Rhizobium sp. SSA_523: one gene and its partner. The protein of the gene in region 2 interacts with the protein of the main gene of each other region in a pairwise test. Links are inferred from orthologs where the notes say so. Each region holds a gene or a part of one and is shown on either strand. Other genes may lie near its edges. The genes, in order: ftsH and hflC.

Evidence for each region.
Region 1: the proteins of hflC (region 2) and ftsH interact in binary tests that used the Escherichia coli proteins (3 or more experiments, as listed by UniProt). The link is inferred for Rhizobium sp. SSA_523 from one-to-one orthologs.

Annotation. Positions count from the first base shown.
Region 1 is NZ_CP129382.1:1,897,476-1,909,371, forward strand. The notes cover bases 2,845-5,714. They hold ftsH (ATP-dependent zinc metalloprotease FtsH), read right to left. Parts: upstream 5,314-5,714; coding sequence 3,376-5,313; downstream 2,845-3,375. Other genes in these bases: glmM (phosphoglucosamine mutase), read right to left, coding at 2,845-3,115; tilS (tRNA lysidine(34) synthetase TilS), read right to left, coding at 5,482-5,714. In the rest of the region: QTJ18_RS17465 (phosphoserine transaminase), read right to left, coding at 1-343; QTJ18_RS17470 (outer membrane protein), read right to left, coding at 542-1,393; more of glmM, read right to left, coding at 1,760-2,844; more of tilS, read right to left, coding at 5,715-6,969; tol-pal system protein YbgF, read right to left, coding at 6,971-8,017; peptidoglycan-associated lipoprotein Pal, read right to left, coding at 8,206-8,748; Tol-Pal system beta propeller repeat protein TolB, read right to left, coding at 8,934-10,241; QTJ18_RS17505 (PspC-like choline-binding domain-containing protein), read right to left, coding at 10,300-11,418; protein TolR, read right to left, coding at 11,428-11,883. UniProt on the Escherichia coli protein: Acts as a processive, ATP-dependent zinc metallopeptidase for both cytoplasmic and membrane proteins. Plays a role in the quality control of integral membrane proteins.
Region 2 is NZ_CP129382.1:1,385,817-1,397,842, forward strand. Bases 3,923-6,922 are described here. They hold hflC (protease modulator HflC), read right to left. Parts: upstream 5,951-6,922; coding sequence 4,895-5,950; downstream 3,923-4,894. Other genes in these bases: QTJ18_RS15150 (Do family serine endopeptidase), read right to left, coding at 3,923-4,728; hflK (FtsH protease activity modulator HflK), read right to left, coding at 5,947-6,922. Outside these bases: QTJ18_RS15130 (ATP-binding protein), read left to right, coding at 1-597; tRNA (adenosine(37)-N6)-dimethylallyltransferase MiaA, read right to left, coding at 689-1,600; phosphoserine phosphatase SerB, read left to right, coding at 1,599-2,489; QTJ18_RS15145 (GNAT family N-acetyltransferase), read left to right, coding at 2,486-3,070; more of QTJ18_RS15150, read right to left, coding at 3,094-3,922; more of hflK, read right to left, coding at 6,923-7,071; QTJ18_RS15165 (dihydrofolate reductase), read right to left, coding at 7,218-7,754; QTJ18_RS15170 (thymidylate synthase), read right to left, coding at 7,751-8,545; QTJ18_RS15175 (PhzF family phenazine biosynthesis protein), read left to right, coding at 8,725-9,570; QTJ18_RS15185 (SspB family protein), read left to right, coding at 10,099-10,611; QTJ18_RS15190 (DUF4169 family protein), read left to right, coding at 10,679-10,885; QTJ18_RS15195 (ribbon-helix-helix domain-containing protein), read left to right, coding at 10,921-11,142; QTJ18_RS15200 (AsmA family protein), read right to left, coding at 11,335-12,026.

The DNA of each region.
Region 1 (11,896 bases), 510 kb from region 2 along the record:
GCTTCAGCTGCTTGACGACATCCGTCACCCAGCCGGCGCCGAAGCTTTCCCAGGAGACCATGTCCACGCCACGCTCGCCGAGCAGCGACCACATGGCCATTTCGACGGCACCGGTATCGGAGGCCGGAACGATGCCGATGCGGTAATCCGCCGGCACCTGAAGAATATCACGGGTAAGGTCGATGGCCTGCTTCAGCTTCGCCTTGCCGATCTTCGCGCGGTGCGAACGCCCAAGCGGCGCGTCGGAAAGGGCATCAAGCGACCAACCGGGGCGCTTGGAGCAAGGGCCAGAAGAGAAATGGGTATTGTTCGGACGCAGGTCCGGCTTTGCGAGATTCGCCATTTGGCTATCCTTCCAGATAGAAAGCCTCTCGTTGGGGAGAGGTGTCCCGCCGCCGTGTTTAGGGGAGAAGCGGGTTCCGGTCAAGGCGCGGCGGCTGGCGGATGACGGTTTTTTCTCTGCGCAAGAGAGGGTCCGGCCAAACGAAAACAGGGCCGCCTTTCGGCGACCCTGTCGAGCAATGGTGAGATTGCCGGGCGATTACTTGTAGATGATCGGCTGCGGCGGAACTTCTTCCGGCACGTAAGGGGCAGCGCAACCGCCGAAAGTGTAGCGCGCACCGACGCGCGCCTCATGCAGGTCGAAGCCCTTGTCGAAGCCCGGACCGCCATTCTGGTTGTAGCCGAACATATCGCCGCCCTGGACATGGCGATAGCGATAGCCGACATCCGCCTTGAGATTGCAGGTGACATCGATCGTCGCACCGGCCATCAGGGCATAGGTGAAGCGCCAGCTGCCCTTGCCGCCATGTTCGATGGTGGGATCGCAACCGCTGCCATTATCGGCGCAGGAGGTGTTGCGCAGCTTGTCCCATTTGACATAGGTGCCGCCGATGCCGGCGCCGACATAGGGCGTGATGTAGCCATAGGTACCGAGATCGACATAGGCATTGGCCAGCAGGCTGTAGGCGCGCATGCTCGACCGGTCATGCGAGGTGCAGGGGCCGACGCAGGCACCGAAACCTGCGCCGCTGCCGCGCGTCGAGCCTTCGAACTTCGCCTTGTTGAAATAGTCGAAGGTCAGATCGGTGCGCAGATAGCTGTTCACCTGATAGCCGACGCCGGCGCCGAGCGTCAGACCGTCACGCAGCTTGGCTGTATGGAAATCGGCCTTGGCTCCGGTGTAATTGCCCTGGTAGAAATCCGCGCCGTCGAAATCGGTGAAACCGTAGCCGATATCGCCGCGCAGATACCAGCCGCTGGACGATTGCTGCACCTGGACTTCCGGCACATCGGTAAAGGCCGGTTCCGGCTGCGGCTGATACACGTCGGCCGCATGCGCCGTCCCTGCCGCCAAGGCAATGGCAATCGCGCCCATCAATGTCTTCTTCATGGATCCTGCTCCAACTTCGAATTAATCGGCGCGCTCAGGCGGCCCTGATCCCTCGTGAAATCTAACGAATATGATTAACGAGAAAGGTTAAGGACCGTTTAAGAGAGAAGAAGCCTGAGCACTGGTCGCGTTTTTTTGGACCAGATGAAGATGAGGACCAGGTGTGTCGTCCTTTCGACCTGCCTCGACTGGTCTGCACCAGACGATCTTCGTCCGGTCGCGGATCTCGCCGCAGGCCCGGCCAGATATGGGTTCGAAATGAAAGCCGAAGAAAAGAACGGCAAAAGGCCCGCCTCGTTACGGAGGCGGGCCTTGGAAAACCATTAGGCGCATCGACCGGCGCCAGGATATTTTCCGATAGCGCCGTCAGGCGGCGGTGCGCACATTGGCAATGGCGCCGACCAGATCATCGACAATGCGTTCGATCTGGCTGCGGTCGTCGCCCTCGGCCATCACGCGGATCAGCGGTTCGGTACCGGAGGGGCGGATGACCAGCCGGCCCCGCGCGCCGAGTTCCGCCTGCGCGCTTTCGATCGCCTGGCGGACGATGATGTCCTCCAGCGGCGCGCCGCCGGCAAACCGTACATTGCGCAGCAGCTGCGGCACCGGCTCGAAGCGGCGGCATACTTCGCTCACCGGCTGGCCGAGCCGCTTCACCCGTGCCAGGATCTGCAGCGCGGCCACCAGGCCGTCACCCGTCGTGCCAAAATCCGACATGACGATATGGCCGGATTGCTCCCCGCCAATGTTGAAATCATGATGGCGCATATGTTCGACCACATAACGGTCGCCGACCTTGGTGCGGGCCAGCGTCAGACCCTTGCCCTGCAGGAAGCGCTCCAGGCCGAGATTGGACATGACGGTGGCGACGATCCCGCCGCCGCGCAGCTTTTCCTCCGCCGCCCAGCTTTCGGCGATCACCGCCATCAGCTGGTCGCCATCGATGATCTCGCCATTCTCGTCGACGATGATCACCCGGTCGGCATCGCCATCCAGCGCAATGCCGATATCGGCCCGCACTTCGTGAACCTTCCGACGCAGCGCCTCGGGGCTGGTGGAGCCGCAATCGAGATTGATATTCGTGCCGTTCGGCGTATTGCCGATCGTCACCACATCCGCCCCCAGCTCCCAGAGCGCTGCCGGAGCCACTTTATAGGCCGCACCATTGGCGCAATCGATCGCAATCCTGAGGCCGGACAGAGTCACATCGCGCGGCAGGGTGCGCTTGACGAATTCGATGTAGCGATAGATGTCGCCGTCGACGCGCTTGGCTCGGCCGATCTCGCTGGGCTTGGCCAATTGCGAAAAGAGATCCTTGTTGTCGAGCAGGTCCTCGATCTCCAGCTCCAGCTCGTCCGACAGCTTGTAGCCGTCAGGCCCGAAGAGCTTGATGCCGTTATCGGCAAAGGGATTGTGCGAGGCCGAAATCATGACGCCGATATCGGCGCGCAGCGAGCGGGTCAGCATGGCAACGGCAGGCGTCGGAATGGGACCCAGCAGGAAGACATCGAGGCCGGCGGCCGTGAAGCCGGCAACCAGAGCGTTTTCCAGCATATAGCCGGAAAGGCGCGTATCCTTGCCGATCACCACCCGGTGCCGGTGATTGCCGCGCCGGAAGATGGTTCCCACCGCAATCCCCACCCGCATGGCGAGATCCGGTGTCATGGGGAAGACATTGGATTGTCCGCGAATGCCATCAGTGCCAAAGTAACGGCGTGCCATGCGTGACGAGCTCCTTGAAATCCGCGCGTGTTCTTCAACGCGTCTTGTTGTCCATCGGCCGCCGAGGCGCATTGCCGTCTGCGGCGAGCATGTCCGCTCATGCCACAGATGACCTCGGCTGGCACATAAATTAGCGTCAAAATTGATTATATCCCGTTACCGAAGCCTTATACTTCAGCGTTCTCTGAAACAAAAAGGCCGCCGGAGAGATCCCGGCGGCCTTGAAGTGGAGATGCTCGCTGCCCGGAGGGCCGATCACATCAATGCGGCTGCGGTTCCAGCCCGCCTTCCGGCTCGCCATCGCTCTTGGGCTCGTCCCGCTTGGGACCCGCCTTCGGAACGGCGGAACCACGGGCGGTCGGGCTGTCGTCACCGGCATCGCGTGCGGGCTTTTCGCCCTTCAGCAGCGACTTGATTTCCTCGCCGGACAGCGTCTCGTATTCCAGGAGCCCTTCCGCCAGCGTGACGAAATCGTCATGCTTGTCGGTCAGGATGCGACGCGCCTCGGTATAGGCCTCGTCTATCAGACGGCGCACTTCCGTATCGATCTTCTGGGCCGTGGCTTCGGAGACATTCTTGGACTGCGACACCGAGTGACCCAGGAAGACTTCCTGCTGGTTCTCGCCATAGGCAACCTGGCCGAGCACGTCGGAAAAGCCCCATTGCGTGACCATGGCGCGGGCAAGCTTGGTGGCCTGCTCGATATCGGAAGAGGCGCCGGAGGTGATGTTCTCCTTGCCGAAGGTCAATTCTTCGGCCACGCGGCCGCCCATCATGATCACCAGACGCGAGACCATCCACTTGTAGCTCATGGAATAGCGGTCGCCTTCCGGCAGCTGCATGACCATGCCCAACGCGCGACCGCGCGGGATGATGGTTGCCTTGTGGAGCGGATCGGCGACAGGCACGTTGAGCGCGGTGATGGCATGACCGGCTTCATGATAAGCGGTCAGCTTCTTCTCCGCCTCGGTCATGGCCGAGGAGCGCCGCTCGGCGCCCATCATGATCTTGTCCTTGGCGTCTTCGAATTCCTGCATGGTGACGAGACGCTTGTTGCGCCGCGCCGCCGTCAGGGCGGCCTCGTTGACGAGGTTCATCAGATCGGCGCCGGAAAAGCCGGGCGTGCCGCGGGCCAGAACCTTGAGATCGACATTGGGTGCCAGCGGCACGTTGCGGGCATGCACCTTGAGAATGCGCTCGCGGCCGACAATGTCCGGATTGGGCACGACCACCTGGCGGTCGAAACGGCCGGGACGCAGAAGGGCCGGATCCAGCACGTCGGGACGGTTGGTCGCGGCGATCAGGATAATGCCCTCATTGGCCTCGAAACCATCCATCTCGACCAGCAGCTGGTTGAGGGTCTGCTCGCGTTCGTCATTGCCGCCGCCGAGACCGGCGCCGCGATGACGACCGACCGCGTCGATTTCATCGATGAAGATGATGCAGGGCGCGTTCTTCTTCGCCTGCTCGAACATGTCGCGTACGCGGGAGGCACCGACGCCGACGAACATTTCGACGAAATCCGAACCCGAAATGGTGAAGAAGGGCACATTGGCCTCGCCGGCAACCGAGCGCGCCAGGAGGGTCTTACCCGTGCCGGGCGGTCCGACCAGCAGCACGCCGCGCGGAATGCGGCCGCCGAGCCGCTGGAACTTCTGCGGATCACGCAGGAATTCCACGATCTCCTCGAGATCCTGCTTGGCCTCGTCGACGCCTGCGACATCGTCGAAGGTCACGCGGCCATGCGCTTCCGTCAAAAGCTTCGCCTTCGACTTGCCGAACCCCATGGCGCCGCGCGAACCGCCCTGCATCTGCCGCATGAAGAACAGCCAGACGCCGAGGATGAGCAGCATGGGCAAAAGCGTGCCGACATAGCTCAGGAAGCCCGAGGAGCCATCGGTTTCAGGCCGGGCCGCGATCGTCACATTCTTCGACTGCAGACGCTGGATCAGGCTGTCATCGACCACGGGAGAATAGGTCTGGAAGCCCGTCCCGCTGTCGTTATAGGTGCCTGTCACCCGGTTGCCGGTGACCATGACGTCACGCACGCGGCCGGAATCGACATCGCGCAGGAATTGCGAGTAGGGAACCTCTCGCGAACTCGATTGCGACGGCGCCGTCTGGAACATGCTGAACAGAGCGATCAGCAAGAGGGCGATTATCGCCCAGAGGGCGAAATTACGAAAGTTTGGGTTCATCGAACTCCCCGGACACTGACGGCACGCTCACTGGCAGCCGCCTTACTTGTCCTCTAACATAGGATTGCGGCGAAGCCTTGCCAAGGCAAGGCTGATGCTCATGATGATTTATACCAAAGATCCTTGACGGGAATCGGCGCCGGAAAGGCAAATTTGCTCTAAACTCCGTCATTTGCATCCTGTCACCCGGAATGGCAAAGGCGGCAGATCCTCCTGCAGCCCGAACTGGCATCGAAGCCTTTGCGCGAGCGCCAGATCGAAGGAGGGCAGAAACCGCTCGAAGGGCAGGAGAACCGGCTCGATCTCGACGCCGGCGGGCATCGTAACGCTTTGGCCCCTGCCCTTGGCGATCCCGTCTCCCGTCATCGCCACAGCCGGCTCTGCCGCATCCGCCGCCTCGGCCGGCACACAAAGCGGAAAGCTGCGGGTGCTGAGCTGCGCAATCCGCCGGGGCAGATCCTCGTCCGCAGGCGGAAGGCCCGGCAATCGCTGCGGCAAAAGGTCTGGCGGAGGCGGCGCGACGCGCAGCCGCGCCGCACTGCCATTCCTTATGCGAAAGCGCCCATCCCAGATCGCGCTTTCGCCAGCCTCCACGAACAGCACCGGAAGGCCCCTCTCCTCGCGCAGCAGAAAGAGCGCCTCGCGCCGGCGCTCGAAAACCACGCCACCCGCCGTCACGCGGCAGGCCGGCTGTCCCCGGAGCGATGCCATGACGCGCGCCATGCTGTTGCGCGAGGGCACGTGCGGCTTGCCGCCCAGCACCGCCGCGGTCATGCCGAGCGCATGCGTGAGGACATCCAAAGGCTCGTCGAGCGCGGCGGCCGAAAAGCGGGCCACGGGCGCGGCACGGCGTTCCATCATGGAAGGATGCAGAAAGGCGTGATGGAGACGGAGATGGCGGTCGAGAAGCCCTGCCGCCGCCTGATTGAGGCCGATCCTTGCCGCGCCGGCCGCGCGGATCTGCCGCAGGCGGTGCGAAGCCTCCGCAAGGTCGAGCTGGCGGGAGGCCCGCAGCGCCGCACGCTCGAAGCGCAGATCGACATTGCTCGGATCGTCGATAAAGCCGATGCCCTGATCGCAAAGCCATTCGCGCAGCGCCTGACGGCGGCTGGCGAGCAATGGCCTGGCCAGCCAGATCCTGGTGTCGAGAAGCACCGCCGGCGCCATGCCCGCCGTGCCGATGCCGGCCGCGCCGCCCGGCCGGGCGGCCCGCATGTCGACGGTCTCGATCTGGTCGTCCAGCGTATGGCCGGTCACGATCAGCGACGCGCCCTGCGCCGCGGCAATCTCGAGCAGAAGATCGTATCGCGCCTGCCGGGCCGCGGCCATCAGCCCGCTTTGCGGCTTTACCCCCTCCCAGCGGCGGGTGACATGCGTGATCCCCCGCTCCTGGCAGAAGCGCGCGACACTGCGCGCCTCGTCAGCGGCCTGCGGTCGCATGGCGTGGTCGATGGTCGCGGCGATCACCTCGCAGCCGGCATCCGGACACGTCTTGGACAGGGACCATAACAGGGTGAGAAGGCCGAGCGAATCGCTGCCTCCGGAAACGGCGACGAGAATGCGGGCGGGCCGCACCAGTTGGGACAGGAAGCGCTCCAGCGCCTCGATCGGCAAAAGCGGCGGATCACCGGCCGCAGCCTGCGCCGCCAGGCCCATATCAGCAGCTCAGCCGCTTTTCTTCGCTTGCCACTTTGCCCAGAACCGGCTTCGAGGCCGTGGGATAGCGTTTCGACACCTCGCGCAGCGTGGCGCAGGCGGTTTCGCGATTGTCGAGGGCGGCCAGCGACATTCCGAGCTTCAACAGCATTTCCGGAGCCTTGGGCGAGGTGCTGAAAGTCTGATGCGCATTCAGGAAGGTGCGGGCGGCATCATTATACTTTCCCTGGGAATATTGCGCCTCGCCCAGCCAGAAATTGGCATCGGCCGCGCGCGCGCTCTTCGGGAAGGCCTGCAGGTAACGGGTGAATTCCGATTCGGCGACCTTGTAATCGCCCGACAGGACATGGTCATAGGCAGCGCGATAGGCATCGCTCTCGCTTCCGAGCGACGCCGTCTGCTGCGGATCGGAGGCCGGCGCAGCGCCGGTATCGACGCCGGGAAGACTGGCCGAGCCGTTGCGCGCGCCGCGATTGATATCCGCGCCGACCGGCTGGCCGCTCTTGTCCACCTCCAGCGAACCAAGCGTGGTTTCGCCCGGTGCGGTCTTCGATGCCGTCGGGCTGCGCGGCGCCGAAGATGGCGCAGCGCCGGCCGATGGTGGCGTCGCACTGGCTGACGGCGGTGTCGTGCCGGCTGCGGGCGTGTCCTGAATGATCAGGCCGACCTCATCGCTAGTGTTTTTTTTTGAGCCGGCTGCCGGCGCGGCAGCGACTGCGGGAGCAGACGAGCCGCCCGATCCGCTTTTCTCCAGTTCCTGGAAGCGAAATTCGTTGTCCTCCTGCGTCTTTCGCATGTTCTCCTGGATCTGGAGAAGCTGGAAGCTCATATCTTCCAGACGGCCGGTCAGCTGGCGAACCTGCTCCTCCAGCTGCTGGATACGCACCGCATCGGCGGAGCTCTGGGCCATGATCACCGGCGCCTGGGCCTGCGCAACGGGGCGCTCCCTGCCCTGGAACACATCCTGGAGGGTGAAGGCCGAAGCGGGCGCGATCGTGCCGCCGAGGCAAAGGCTGCCCAGAGCGGTGGCGAGGACGAGTTTCTTCATGATCTTCGATCTGCTCATCGTAAAGGCTGCTCCCTTGACAGCGCAGACAGACGGATTTCATCGGTATTGGCATTACACCAACACGGGCATTCTGGGGAGAATATGGCGGTTTCGGCCAAATTCGACATTTGACCGAAACCGGATCACCTCATCCGGCGACAGCGGCAAGCTGCGCCGGCATGCGCGGATCAGGAACCGGCACCGCCCAGAACGGTGACAGCGCGACGGTTCTGCGACCAGCACGAGATATCGTCGCACACGGCCACCGGACGTTCCTTGCCGTAGGAAATGGTGCGCATGCGATTGGCCGGCACACCGCGCGAGGCCAGGTAGTCACGCGTTGCGGCTGCACGGCGGGCGCCGAGCGCCAGGTTGTATTCGCGCGTGCCGCGCTCATCCGCATGGCCTTCGATGGTGATGGCATAGTTCGGATAGCGCATCAGCCACTGGGCCTGGCGGGCCAGCGTCTGCTGGGCGTCGGCGCGGATCGAGGTCGAATCGGTATCGAAGAAGATACGGTCGCCGACATTCACGGTGAAGTCCTGCGAGGAACCCGGCGTTGCCGCACCGGCGCCGCCGCCGGCACCCAGGCCGAGTTCGCCGGCGCTGTTCGGCATGTTCTTCTTGTTGGCGCAACCTGCCAGGGCCAGAGCGACGGTCATTGCGATGACGGCCGGATTGCGTGCCAGGGTCTGCATGCGGCTCATTGCCGGGATATGGGTACGGCTCATCGCCGGTCTCTCCTTGATCAGAAAATGGGAAGCGTCGTCGGATGCTTTAGCGTTGCCGGACTGTAATCTTTCCTGGTTAACCCTCTTCCAACCAATATGGTTAATACTCCGTTAAAAGAGGGCAGTTATGCCGCATTTTCAGGTGATTGCGGCAGTAACGTGGCGAACGGCGCCGTCGGCAGCCGCTATTCCAGCAGCGGCGACCAGGCCGGGTCGGATGCATAGGCCGGCGTTTTGATCGCCTGCTCGTTGTAACCGGTGAGATCGATGGAGAAGAGCTGCGGGCCGCCGGAGCCGGCCGGCTGGCGGAAGAACATCAGCACGCGGCCGTTCGGCGCCCAGGTCGGACCCTCGTTGTGGAAGCCGCTGGTCAGGATGCGCTCGCCCGAGCCGTCGGGCTTCATGACGCCGATGGAGAACTTGCCGCCTGATTGCTTGGTGAAGGCGATCAGGTCACCGCGCGGCGACCAGACCGGCGTCGAATAGGAGCCGTCGCCGAAGGAGATGCGGGTCTGGCCCGTGCCGTTGGCGGCCATCACGTAGAGCTGCTGGCGCCCGCCGCGATCGCTTTCGAAGACGATCCGCTGGCCATCGGGAGAATAGGAGGGCGAGGTATCGATGGCTGCCGTATTGGTCAGCCGGGTCGTGGTGCGCGACCTCAGATCCATGGTGTAGATATTGGCATTGCCGTCCTGCTGGAGGCTCATGATCACCTTCTGGCCATCGGGCGAGAAGCGCGGGGCGAAAGTCATGCCGGGAAAATTGCCGACGACTTCGCGCTGCCCGGTTTCCAGCTGCAGCAGGTAGACGCGCGGCTGCTGGCCTTCAAAGGACATGTAGGTGACTTCCTGCCGGTTCGGCGAGAAGCGCGGCGTCAGCACGATGTTCTTGGCATCGGTCAGCGTGCGGACGTTGAAGCCGTCCTGGTCCATGATCGCAAGCTGACGCTGGCGGGCATTCTTGGGCCCGTTCTCGGAAACGAAGACGACCCGCGTATCGAAATAGCCCTTCTCGCCGGTGATGCGCTCGTAAATGGCATCGGCGATGATATGCGCGACGCGGCGCCAGTTTTCCGGCTGGGTGAAGAATTGCTGGCCCGTCATCTGCTGGCCGCCGAATGTATCCCAGAGACGGAATTCCGCCCGCAGGCGGCCATCGCCCTCACGCGTCACGCGGCCGGTGACGAGCGCCTGGGCATTGATGGCCTTCCAGTCCTCGAAACGCGGCATCTGGTCAGGATTGGCGATCTTCTCGATGAAGGCCGCCTTGTTGACCGGCGCAAACAGGCCGGAGCGCTGAAGATCGGCGGCAATGACGCTGGCAACCTGTGCACCGAGATCGCCCTGCGACTGGAAATCGGTGACGGCGATGGGCAAGGGCTCCACATTGCCCTTGTTGATGTTGATTTCTACCAGCGCATGCGCAGGCGCCGCGAACATGACGGTCATCCCTGCCAGGGCGATCATCATTCGGATCAGCGAGCGTTTGATCATCATTAAATGCCTTTCAGCTTGAGCGCGTGGCGCGACGAAGGGGCTTCGCGAACGCGCTTCACAGGAGTTCGCTGGGGTCGAAGTTGACGACAACTTCGCTCCAGGCGTCGTATTTGTCCGCCGGAAGGTTCCGGAACGGCGATGACTTCATGACCGCGCGACGCGCACCGCCTGAAAGCACCCGGCGTGCCGATTCCGAACCGCCGGTCGCCGTCACTTCGGGCTCGCCGACGATCGCGCCGGCCTGGTCCAGCTTGATCTTGACCTGGATGCGCACATCGGTGGCATCGGCCATGCCGGGAATGATCGACCAGTTGTTCTGGATCTGGCCGCGCAATGCGTCGATTTCGCTCTGGGAGAGCTTGTCGCCGCCCGTCGTCTTCTTGCCGCCGAGCGCTGCCGTTTCGGTCGAGCGCTTGGCACCGCCGCCGGATGCATCCTGCTTGTTCAGCAGGGCTGCGATCTGGTCGGCATTGAAATTGCTGTCCTTGGACGAGGTGGATTTCGCCGTTTCCTGCTTCTTGTCCGCCACCTTCTTGTCGGGCGTCTTTTCGGCAGGCTTCTGCTCCGGCTTCTGCTCGACAGGCTTCTCCGCCGGCTTGGCTTCCTGCGGCTTGGGCGGCTCCGGACGGCTGGCCGGCACCGGCGCTGCGTCCGGCAGGGGAATGGCATCGCTCTGCTGCGGCTGGGGCTTCGTCTCCGGCTGCGGCTCAGGCGTCGGCTTGGGCGGCGTGACCTCCGGCTTCGGCTGCGGCAGCGCGGCGATTTCCTGCGGCTTCGGCGCCGTCTCTTCCTTGACGATCTCCTTGACCTGGTTGTTCTCGGTGGTCGGATCCGGCAGCGGCTTCTCGGTCTTTTCCGGCGCGGCCGCGGTTTCCGTTTCCACCGGTTTTGAAACCGGCGTCGGGGGGTTTTTCAGATCGATCTGATTGTCGCCGACATTCTCGGCGTTTTCCACGATATCGGGACGATTGGTCGGCTTGGGCGCGGCCTTCTCGGCCATCGGCGCCTTCTTGTCGCCCTGCTGAATCTGGGTGATCGATTCCACCGGAACGATGTCGACGGGCAGGGCCTCGACATCGGCAACCTCGAACGAAGCCGGCGCGCCCAAAGAAAGGAGCGCCCAGCTCAGCACCAGGGTGTGCATTACCAGCGATGTGCCAAGGCCAGCTTTCATCGCAACCTGTTACTTGTCCGTTTCCTGCAGCGTCACAAGACCAATGTTCTTGAACCCGGCAGCCGAAATGCGCGCCATGACTTTCATGACCACGCCATAGGCGGCCGCGGTGTCGCCGCGTACATAAATGCGCTCGTTATAGCCGGTCGTGGCAATCGCCTCGAGCTTCGGCACCACTTCATCAAGCGCGATGGGAGTTTCCTGCAGGTAGATTTCACCTGTCGGATTGACCGAAACCGTGATCGGCTGCGTGTCGGAATTCATGGCTTTCGCCTGTGTCTGCGGCAGATCGATGGGCACGCCCACCGTCATCATCGGCGCCGCCACCATGAAGATGATGAGCAGCACGAGCATGACGTCGACGAGCGGCGTGACGTTGATTTCGCTGATGGTGCCGCCACGACGGCCGCCCCTTCGCCTCCTGCCGCCGCCGGACGCCTTGGATCCTCCTGCAGACATACCCATGGTGCGATCTCCT
Region 2 (12,026 bases):
CCGAAAGCCAACGGCGTATCCGACAAGGGCAGCGAGATCACGCCGGACAATGTCGACCTGCGCAAGGTGGTGTCCCGCATGCGGGCCGTGTCCGGTCCCGATATCAGCAACTTCCAGAAGTCCCTGTCGGCCGCCGATGGCGAGCAGCGCGCCGCGCTGGACCTTGCTGCCGATGATGCCGAACTTGCCCGCTGGCGCACCGAACTCGGTTCGGATGCGTCGCCATCCGCCGCTCAGCCTGGGCTCGAACCCTATCGGCCCGACATGCTGCCGGGTAGTCGCGCCAGCAGCTATCCGCCTGCAGCGGAGAACCGGATCATCCGGCGCGACGTGAGCCAGCCCCAGGCGGCCTCCGGCGCCTTCTCCCATCCTGCGACGAACTCCTTGCCTGGCTCTCTGCCCGGCCCGCAGCCTGGAACGTCGCCCGCCCCGTCCGCCGGGTTGTCTCCCGGCTCCGGCATGACGCCACAGGCAGCAAGGTTGCGTGATACCGACGAGGTGAGCCCGCGCTCGTCTCTCCTGCGCCGCGAAGGCGCAGGCTCGCTGCGCGAGAGACTGTTGCGCAAGCCGTTGAGCAGTCTTTACGACAAGGATTAACGAGAAGTCTCACCCGCCGCGGCCGCAAAGGCCGCAGCATCCGAGCGTGGTCGCCCGTGCGGCCGGATGCCATCGCAGCCATTCTTGACCGTCAGTCCGAAGGCGAAGAGGGATCGATGCGGCGCCAGCTCTCGTCCATCTGATTGCGGAACCAGGTCATCTGCCGCTTGGCATATTGCCGGGTCAATGCCTGGCCGCGCTCGATCACCAGCTCCCGGCGCATTTTGCCCTGAAGCATGGCGGCGATTTCAGCCACGCCGATCGCCTTCATCACCGGCAGGTCCGGCGCCGGCGAAAGCGCAAGCAGCGCCTCGACCTCCTCCACCGCGCCCTGCTCCAGCATCAAGGCAAAGCGCTGGTCGATCCGCTGATGCAGCCATTGACGCTCGGGAAGCACGACGATCTTCTCGGCGCGCTCCGGATCGACAAGCATGGGGCCTTGCCGCTGCTGGAAACTGGAAATCGACTGTCCCGTGGCCGCCAACACTTCCAAAGCGCGTATGATCCGCTGCCCGTCGGACGGCTGCAGCCGCGTCGCAACGGCGGGATCGGCCTCTGCCAGCTCGCGATGGAGCGCTTCCGCCCCCTCCGATGACAGCCTTGCGCGCAGGGTCTGGCGAAGCTCGTCCCGAATGGACGGCATATCGGAGAGGCCGCCGGTCAGCGCCTTGAAATACAGGCCGGTACCGCCGATGATGATCGGCAGCTTTTTCTCTCTCCGCACCTCGGCCAGCAGTCTCTCCACATCCCGCAGCCAGTCGCCGGTCGAATAGGCCGTGGTCGCCGCGACATGACCGTATAAACGATGCGGCGCCCAGGCCAATTCCGCCTCTGATGGGCGCGCCGTCAGCACGCGGAGCGTGTCGTAGACCTGCATGCTGTCGGCATTGATGATGACGCCGTCATGCCGTTCCGCAAGATCGAGAGCCAGCGCCGACTTGCCGCCTGCCGTCGGCCCGGTTATCAGGATGGCCTCGCAATTTGCCCGAAGGTTTTTCATCATGGCTCTCGTTGCCACGCTCATCGCCCATCCGTCAAATCCCATTCTCGATGGAAGCCTGGGGGAAGAGGCCGCCAATGCCGCCAATGCCTCCGGCCTCTACTGGCTGGCCGACGGCATTGCCTGCGATATCGCCTTGCGGGACGGGGCCGATGCGCAGGCTGCGGAGGCCACTCTGCGAGCCCTCATCGGCAACCGGCCGATCGATCTCGTGGTGCAGGAGGCCGAGAGCCGCCGCAAGTCCTTCCTGATTGCCGACATGGATTCGACCATGATCGGCCAGGAATGCATCGATGAACTGGCGGATCTGGTCGGCCTGAAGGATCAGGTCTCGGCGATCACCGCCCGCGCCATGAATGGCGAGATCGCCTTCGAACCGGCGCTGCGCGAGCGTGTCGCGCTTCTGAAGGGCCTGCCGATCTCGGTGGTGGACGACGTCATCGAGAAACGCATCACGCTGACATCGGGCGGCCCGGAACTGATCGCGACCATGCGCGCCAAGGGCTATTACACGGCTTTGGTTTCCGGCGGCTTCACCGTCTTTACCCGCCGCATTGCCGAAATGCTCGGCTTCCACGAGAACCGCGCCAATATCCTCCTGGAGTCGGACGGCATTCTCACCGGTGAAGTGGCCGAACCGATCCTCGGCAAACAGGCCAAGGTGGATGCCCTGGCCGGCATTTGCGCCGAGCGCGGCATTTCCCCGGACGAGGCCATGGCGGTGGGCGACGGCGCCAATGATCTCGGAATGCTGGGGCTTGCCGGTGCGGGCGTTGCGCTGCACGCCAAGCCCATGGTTGCCGCACAGGCCAGGATGCGCATCGACCATGCCGATCTGACGGCGCTTCTCTACATCCAGGGCTATCGCAAGACGGACTTCGTCGCGCCGTGACCGATCCCGCCTTGCCCCGCATCATTCTCGAAACGCCGCGGCTGCGCTTGCGCAGCTGGCTGGAAGAGGATCGCAACCTGTTCCGGGAGATCAATGCCGATCCGAAGGTCATGGAGTTCTTCCCCTTCCGCCGCACCTATGCGGAAGCCGACCTGCTGTTCGAGCGGGTGAACGCGATGATCCGCGAAGACGGCCTCGGCTTCTACGCCGTGGAGGTGAAGGATTTCGGCGAGGCGGTTGGCTTTTGCGGTCTTGCGCCCGCGAATATGCCGGCCATTTTCCCGATCGACACGATCGAGATCGGTTGGCGCCTGGCCACCCGCTTCTGGGGCAATGGCTACGTGACCGAAGCGGCGCAGGCGCTGCTGCATCATGGTTTCAACCAGCTGCGCCTGCCGGAGATCGTCTCTTTCGCCGTTGCCGGCAATGTCCGCTCGACAGCCGTCATGCAACGCATCGGCATGGTGGCCTGCCCGGAGCGGGATTTCGACCATCCGCGCGTTCCAGACACCCATCCGCATCTCAAGCGGCATGTCACCTATGTCGCCGGGGGCACGAAAGCCCGGTCTTCAGCCGAGTGAAGACCGGACGATCATCATAACGCCTATTCGAGCGGCAGCGCGACGAAGCGCAATTCGCCCGCCGGATTGGCGATCATCACATGCGCATTGCGGCGCCCCTCGCCCTTCAGCGCATCCAGACGCGCCACGACATCGCCCGGCGTCTGCATGAATTCCTGGCCGATCTCGACGATGACCTCGCCCGGCTTGAGGCCTTTTTCGGCGGCGGGCGAACCGGCGGCAACTTCGGTGATCACCACGCCTTCGACGCTATCGGCAATGCCGAGGCTCTTCTGCTTTTCGTCGTCCAGCATGGCCACGGTCATGCCGTAGATCTGCGCAGACGCTTCCGCCTCGGCCTGACCTGGATCCGCCTGCTGATCGGGCGTATCGCCTTCGGTCTCGGGCGCGGCCTCCTCCGTCTCGGCCTCGGCCGAATCCTCCAGGCGGCCAAGCGTGACCTTCACGGTCTGCTGCTGGCCGTCCCGCAGGATCACGACATCGACCTCCTTGCCGACCGGGCTTTCGGCCACCGCCAGCGGCAGGTCGCGCATTTCCTTCACCGCCTTGCCGTCGAAGGTCAGGATCACATCGCCCGACTTGATGACGCCATTATCCACCGGACCGCCTTTGATCACGCCGGACACCAGCGCTCCCTGCGATTTGTCGAGCCCGAGGCTCTCGGCAATATCGTCGGTTACCGGCTGGATGCGAACGCCGAGCCAGCCTCTGCGGGTCTCGCCGAATTCGATCAGCTGCTGCACGATATTCTGGGCAAGCTCCGTCGGCACCGCAAAACCGATGCCGATCGAACCGCCGCTCGGCGAAATGATGGCGGTGTTGATGCCGATCACCTCGCCCGTCATGTTGAACAGCGGACCGCCGGAATTGCCCTTGTTGATGGCGGCGTCGGTCTGGATGAAATTGTCATAGGGTCCGGCATTGATGTTGCGTCCGCGAGCGGAGATGATGCCGACCGTCACCGATCCGCCGAGGCCGAAGGGGTTGCCGATCGCCATAACCCAGTCGCCGATCCGCATCTTCCTGGAATCGCCGAATTTCACCGCCGTCAGAGGCGCCTTCGGTTCGACCTTGAGCACCGACAGATCGGTCTTCGTGTCGGTGCCGACGAGCTTGGCCTTCAGCTTGTTGCCGTTCGGAAAGATGACCTCGATATCATCGGCGCCTTCGATGACGTGGTTGTTCGTCACCACATAGCCGGACGGATCGATGACGAAGCCGGAGCCGAGCGAATTGACCTTGCGGTTGCCCTGTTCCTTGTTCTCGCCATCGAAAAAATCGTCGAAGAATTCCTGGAAGGGCGAGCCTTCCGGCACGACCGGCTTTGGTCCGCCGGTCCCGGATTTGACGCTCTGCGAGGTGGAGATGTTTACCACCGCATCCAGCAGGCCTTCCGCCAGACCTGCAACCGAGGCCGGACCAGATCCGATCGCCGGGCCGCCCGGCACCTGAACAGAGGGTGCCTGAGCAGAGGGTGCCTGAGCCGGGGGAGCCGGAGGAGCGGGAAGCGGAGCAGCAGGAGCCGGGGCCGCAGGCGGGACAGGCGCCACAGGCCCGGGATTTTGCGCCGATGCGGGAGCGGCAGCGGCAACGAGCATGGTCAACGCCATCAGGCTTGCCGAGCCCTGTCTGAGCGACGTTCGGAGGGAGTTCACCATCAGGCTTCCTTGGTTCAAAAGACGGCAGATTTTCTGAAAGATAAGGCGGAATGAAGACAGGGGAAGTTACCTTTTCGTGAGTCCCCAGAAGATCGTGGTGGCTCCAATGAAAAGGGGCGGCTTTCGCCACCCCTTGCCAATCCTTGACGCTTGTCTGCGCACAGCCTCAGGGCCGCGTGCCGCCAGCCGGTGCCGCTGGCGTTCCGGGGACAGCCGGAGCCGCCGGTGCCGCAGGCGGAGTGGCACCTGGGGCTACGGGCGCAGTGCCCTGCGCCGGCGCGGCGGCGCCACCGTCCTGACCTTCAACCTGACCCGGAACCTCGGCCGGAAGCGGGCCTGGCGCTGCAGAGCTTTGGTTGAAGAAGCGGAAGAACTGCGAGTCCGGGCTCAGCACCATGGTCGTGCCGGTATCCGACAATGCCCCGACATAGGCGCGCATGGACCGATAGAACTCGAAGAAGTCCGGATCGCGGGAGAAGGCTTCGCCGAAGATGCGGTTGCGTTCGGCATCGCCCTCACCGCGGAGAATTTCCGAATCCCGCTGCGCTTCGGAGACAAGCTCCACCACCTGGCGATCGGCAATGGCGCGACGCCTCTGGCCCTGCTCGTTACCGCGGGCGCGGATCAGCTCGGCTTCGGCAAGACGTTCGGCCTTCATGCGCTGATAGGTCTGCTGCGAGACTTCCCGCGTCAGGTCGGTCCGGCGGATACGCACGTCGCGAACGCTCAGACCGAGCGATTCGGCAGCGGCCTGCAGATCGTTGCGGACCTCCTGCATCATCGACGAGCGCTCATCCGACAGGGCGGCGCTGAAGTCTCGCAGACCGTAGACCCGGCGGAGCGCCGCGTCGAGACGGGTGCGCAGGCGCGATTCGGCCGATTCGCGATCGCCGGAAACGGTTTCGCGGAAACGACGCGCATCGGTAATGCGGTAGACGACGAAGGCATCGACCTCGTAGAAGGCGCCGCCACGGACCTGAACGCGGATATTGTCCAGATCGAGCCGCAGTGCCCGGTCCTCGACATACTGGACGCGATCGGCATCCATGAAGGCGAAGGGCAGCTTGAAGTAGATGCCGGGCTCGGTCTTGACGTCCTGGATCTGGCCGAAGCGCAGCACGATGGCCTGCTGCTTGGCATTCACAACGAAGACCGAGGAATAGACCAGGAAGAGGATGACGGCGAGGCCGATCAGGATGGCTGGAAGACGATTGGCGTTCACGGCCGGCCTCCCTGATTGACGGCGCCGCCGGCCTGGGGATTGCCCTGGCGGGTGAGCTCGTTGAGCGGCAGATACGGAACGACACCCTGCTTGTCATCCAGGATGATCTTGTTGGAGTTCTTCAGAACCTGCTCCATGGTTTCGAGGAAGATGCGCTCGCGGGTTACGTCGGGTGCTGTCCTGTAGGCATCGTAGATGGACAGGAAGCGCTGGGCCTCACCGGTCGCCTCGTTGACGACGCGATCCTTGTAAGCAGACGCCTCTTCGCGCACCTGGGCCGCCTGGCCGCGTGCCTGACCCAGTTTCTGGTTGGCATACTGGTTGGCCTCTTCGACGAAGCGGTCCTCATCCTGTTCGGCGCGCTGCACTTCTTCGAAGGCATCGGCCACTTCGCGCGGCGGCGCCGCATCCTCGATCGGCACGGCATTGATGGCAACGCCGGATCCGTAGGTGTCCATGGTGCCCTGGATGATATCGCGCACTTCGGTGGAGATCTGCTCGCGGTTGTCGCGGAAGACGTCCTGCGCCGGGCGGCGACCGACGACTTCGCGCATGGCGCTTTCGGCGACCTGCTGCAATGTCGAGTTCGGATTTTCGATATTGAAGAGATAGGAACGCGGATCGGTGACCGTGAACAGCAGCGAGAACTGCACGTTGACGATGTTCTGGTCGCCGGACAGCATCAGACCTTCGCTGGAATTGGCATTGCCACGCGCGCCGATATTGATCTGCTGTTCGGTGACCTTGACGATCTCGACGGTTTCGAACGGCCAGAAATGATAATGAAGGCCCGGTCCGGAAATTTCGTCCTTCGGCTTGCCGAAGCGAAGCTCGACGCCACGCTCATCCGGCTGCACGGTATAGACCGACTGGAAGACGACAAAGGCAGCGATCACGACGAGGATGATGGCGAAGACGCCACCATTGAAACCGCCCGGAACCACACCGCGCAGCCTGTCCTGGCTGCGGCGGATGATATCCTCCAGATCCGGCGGACCTCCGTTGCCACCGCCATTTCCGCCACCGCCACCACGCGGGCGGTTCGGCCCCTGGCCCCATGGCCCCTGATTATTGCCGCCGCCCCCCCAGGGACCGCCGCCATTCTGATTGCTCCAGGGCATCAAAACCTCTTTGTTCGAGTCACTCCCACCCCTCGACGCGCCGCGTCACAAATGCGGCAATCGGGTCATTGCCCCGTTATAGGTATGCGCCGGTTCGCTTTCAACGCGCGAAGACGTGACTTGCGGGTGTTAGGTAACGAATTGTTTCAGTTTGCCGCAGTCCGGCGCCGATAGATGGCGAAACGGGTGGGAAACGTATCGCGTTCGCCGGCCGGGACGGCACTCTCCTCCACCTTCTCGAAAATCGCAGGGTCGATCGCGGGGAAGACCGTGTCGCCATCGGCAATCACGGTCTCCACATGCGTGATGTAAAGCCTGTCGGCCCGATCCATCGCCTGGGCGTAGATCTCGCCGCCGCCGATAACGCAGATCTCGTCCGCACCGGTTGTTTCCGCAATCCCCCTCGCCGTCTCGATTGCTTGCGCGAGCGAGGCAGCCATGCTGCAGCCCTCCACCGCGCGCGAGGGATCACGCGTCACCACCACATGCGGCCGCCCCGGCAGCGGGCGGCCACCGAAGCTTTCCAGCGTCTTGCGGCCGACGATCACCGGCTTGCCGAGCGTCATCTGCTTGAACCGCTTCAGATCCGTCGACAGCTTCCACGGCATGTCACCGTCGCGGCCGATGACGTTGTTTTGCGCCACCGCGGCGATCAGCACGAGGGGAATGGCCGGCCCCGTCATACGGCCACCGGCGCCTTGATGTGCGGATCGGCCTCATAGCCGACGAGATTGAAATCCTCGAAGGTGAAGCCGAAAATATTGCTTACCTGCGGATTGATCTCCATCACCGGCAGGCGTTTCGGCGTGCGCGTCAGAAGCAGTTCGGCCTGCTCGAAATGGTTGGAATAGATGTGGGCATCCCCGAATGTGTGGACGAAATCCCCCGGCTCCAGGCCCGTCACCTGCGCCACCATCATGGTCAGCAGGGCATAGGAGGCGATGTTGAATGGGACACCGAGGAAGATGTCGGCGGAGCGCTGGTACAGCTGGCAGGACAGCCGGCCATTCGAGACGTAGAACTGGAAGAGGCAGTGGCATGGCGGCAGCGCCATCTCATCCACCTGGGCCGGATTCCAGGCCGAAACGATGTGGCGGCGGGAATTGGGATTGCGCTTGATCCCCTCCACGAGATTGGCGATCTGGTCGACGCTGCCGCCCTCGGGACGCGGCCAGGACCGCCATTGATAGCCGTAGACCGGGCCGAGTTCGCCCTTGGCATCCGCCCATTCGTCCCAGATGGAGACCCCATTGTCCTTGAGATAGGCAATATTGGTCTCGCCCTTCAAGAACCACAGCAATTCATGGATGATCGAGCGGAGATGCAGCTTCTTCGTCGTCAGGACGGGAAAACCCTCCGCGAGATCGAAGCGCATCTGATAGCCGAAGACCGAGCGCGTGCCCGTACCGGTGCGGTCGCCGCGGTCGACGCCCGTATCCATCACGTGGCGGAGAAGGTCATGATACTGTTTCATTTCTGTCCTGCGCTTCAGACTCGAAGCCTCGATCATAAAGAGGACGGCGAAGAAGTTGAAGGGCCGCAGCGCCGCCATCCAGAACTAATCCGTCTCTCGTCCGTCGCGCCGGTCTTGCGGAACGGCCTCTTCCATGGCACCGACAAAAGGCGGCAGGCCCGCATCCGGGGAGTTCATGCATGACCAGCTTTGCCTTTCGTCAGGTCGACGTCTTCTGCCAGGAGCGGCTGGCGGGCAATCCGCTCGCTGTCGTCCACGGCGCCGACGGCCTCTCGGATGCGGAAATGGCCGCCTTTGCCCGCTGGACCAATCTCAGCGAGACAACCTTCCTTCTCAGCCCGACCCGGACGGATGCCGATTATCGCCTGCGGATCTTCACGCCGCTCGAGGAACTGCCCTTTGCCGGCCATCCCACGCTCGGCTCCTGTCATGCCTGGCTGGAAGCCGGCGGCCGCGCGGGTGGACCGTTGATTCGCCAGGAATGTAAGGCTGGCCTTATCCAGATCCGGCCCGCCGCCTCCGGCCTTGCCTTCCAGGCGCCTCCCCTGAAGCGGAGCGGTCCGGTGGAAGAGGACCTCGTTGATCGCGTCCGGCTGGCGCTTGATCTGACGCAAGAGCAGGTGGTCGCGGCGCATTGGGTGGATAACGGACCCGGCTGGATGGCGCTCCTGCTGCGCTCGGCAAGCGAGGTTCTGGCCGTCCGCCCGGATTTTTCGAAGATCAAGGGCATCCGCGTCGGCCTTGTCGGCCCGCATCCGCAGACGTCGGATCCCGGGCGCTGCGATTTCGAAGTGCGCGCCTTCACCGCGGCCGGCTTCGAAGATCCGGTCACCGGCAGCCTGAATGCGGGACTGGCCAGCTGGCTGGTCGCGGCCGGTCTGGCACCGGATGCCTATATCGCCGCGCAGGGCACGCAGGTGCAGCGCTCGGGTCGCGTGCATGTGGAACGCGAGGGCGACCGCCTGTGGATCGGCGGCGGCGTGCGCACCGTCATCGAGGGCAGGCTCCACCTGCACGAACAATAATCGCGGCGTCAGACCCGGCTCGCCCCCTTTTCAATTGCCCCCGAACCCCCTATATGAAGTCTTGCCGGGGCTTGCTCCGGCTATGGCAATAAACGGTCGGTGTAATAAACCTATTGGACCCGGGGGCGGTACCCGGCGCCTCCACCAAAAACCGGTCGGTCGCTCCTTGATGGACAGACCGGCTTTTGATGGGGGCGAAATAGGATCGACAAGGGCGTAAAGATCGAACTTTTGCTCGGCATGATACCGCCGTTATCGGGTCACAAGTGTAGTTGCAAACGACAACAACGCTAAGGAATACGCTCTCGCTGCCTAATGGCGGTGCGGGAATTCCGCTCTAAGTCCTCTTGGTTAGCCCCTTGAGGCGGGGTCCGAAGGCACCTGGCAACAGAAGCCTTCACCTAATCCCGTCAATGCCTCTCGATATGATTGCCGGTTCAGAAGGCCCTTCCGCGCGGACCGGACCTGCCGTATAACGGGCAAACAAATCGCCTTTGACACACGACATTCGATTGGAAGAAAGAACCTATGGGGCAGGATCACATCCGTTACGATATCTTGGCGCAGGACGCTCTGCGCGGCGTTATCCGCAAGGTTCTGTCCGAAGTGGCAGCAACGGGACGGTTGCCGGGTGATCACCACTTCTTCATTACCTTCCTGACCGGCGCGCCGGGCGTGCGCATCTCCCCCGCTCTGAAATCGAAATATGCCGAGCAGATGACCATCGTCATCCAGCACCAGTTCTGGGACCTGAAAGTCCAGGATACGCATTTCGAAATCGGCCTGTCCTTCTCCGATACGCCGGAGCGCCTCTCGATCCCGTTCAATGCGATTCGCGGCTTCTACGATCCTTCAGTGAATTTCGAGCTGGAATTCGAAGTACCGCTCACCGCGGAAGACGATCAGTCCGCCGAAATCACCGCCTATCCGGTGGATGCCGTGGCCGCCAAGCCGGCCGCCGAGGACGAAGACGCAAAGACGGACGAGGAAAAGAAGCAGGGCTCCGTGGTATCGCTGGACTCCTTCCGCAAGAAGCACTGATCCCGCCATGGCAGGCGGCCGAGGCCGCCGGCACCACTTGTCCAAATGTCTGATCTGGGAGGATGTGATGAGCGCCGATATCGTCAATCTGCGGCTGGCCCGGAAAGCCCGGACTCGGTCGGAAAAAGAGGCGGAAGCGGAGCAGAACAGAATTAGCTTCGGCCGGACCAAGCAGGAAAAATCCCTGACCAGGGCGCTGAACGACAAGGCGCGCAAGACGCACGATCAGGGCCGGCTCGACAATGCGGCGCCGGGCGGCACGGACGAGACGTGATCCCTGCCGCTCCCCGTCGATCCTGCCGCTGACAAATGATCCGCAAACATTCCGCGACCCTTCACGGCCACCGCACCAGCTTCACGCTGGAAGATGAATTTCTCGAGGAGTTGCAGCAGATCGCCGCGGCCCGGCAAGTCAGCCTCGCGGGACTGATCGCGAAAATCGATGATGCAAGGCCTTCAGACAGCAATCTCTCTTCGGCTCTCAGGCTCTTCGTGCTGTCGTCTTTGAAGGAGCGGTTGCGCCACACCTGATCTGACAGGATCATATCCGTCCGACAGGACCATCTCCCGCACCGCGCCAAAGTCCCTTCCTAGACAGTCCGTGCTTCAGGAAGCCGTGCCCCGAAAGCTGTCCGAAGACAGCCGTCCTGCGGACGCTCATGCCCGAGCGACCTATCCAGGCGGGCGTGGTGCGCGCCAGTCCGGTGGCGGCCAAGCCTCTGCTCAGTTGGGCGCGACGGAGTCGAAGCGGTTCTGTCGGAAGATGTCCCCTGTCGGCGGCGCGGCGGGCGGAATGACGAGCGCAGGCAGGCTTTCGGATTGCTGCCGGCGCGCCTCCTCCTCGGCCTTGGCCCGTGCCTCGGCTTCTGCCGCGCGCCGGGCCTCCTCCTCGGCCTGAAGCCGCGCCGCAGCCTCCGCCTTCTCGCGGGCAAGGCGCCGCTGCGTGTCCTCATAGGCATAAAGCGCCACTTCGCGGCGCAGACGCTGCTTTTCCAGAACGCTCGCCTGCAGGGTCTCCACCTGCCGCCGCTCGCGCTCGAAGGCCCGCAGTGAGAGGAAGTTCGTCATGGCCGATACGTCAATCGTCTCCACAGGCGCGGCAAGCGGTCCTTCATAGACAAGCCGGACCGCCGGATCGCCGCCGCTCACGGTCTCGTCGCCCGGCGAATAGGCGACCTGAACCTCACCCTCCAGCTGCGAACGCGTCAGGTCGGCGCGCAACTCGGCCGAAAGCGCCGTCTCACCAGCCTTCGCCGAGACATTCTGGATGCGGATCACGCCGCCACTCATCGTGAAGGGAATATCGACGCGGCCAATCGCCGCCATACCCTGATGCAGGAGATCGGCCACCAGCGGCGCCACCTTGGCTGCCGTCACATCTCCCTCGATCCGGTCGGCCTGCGCAAGCAGGGCGG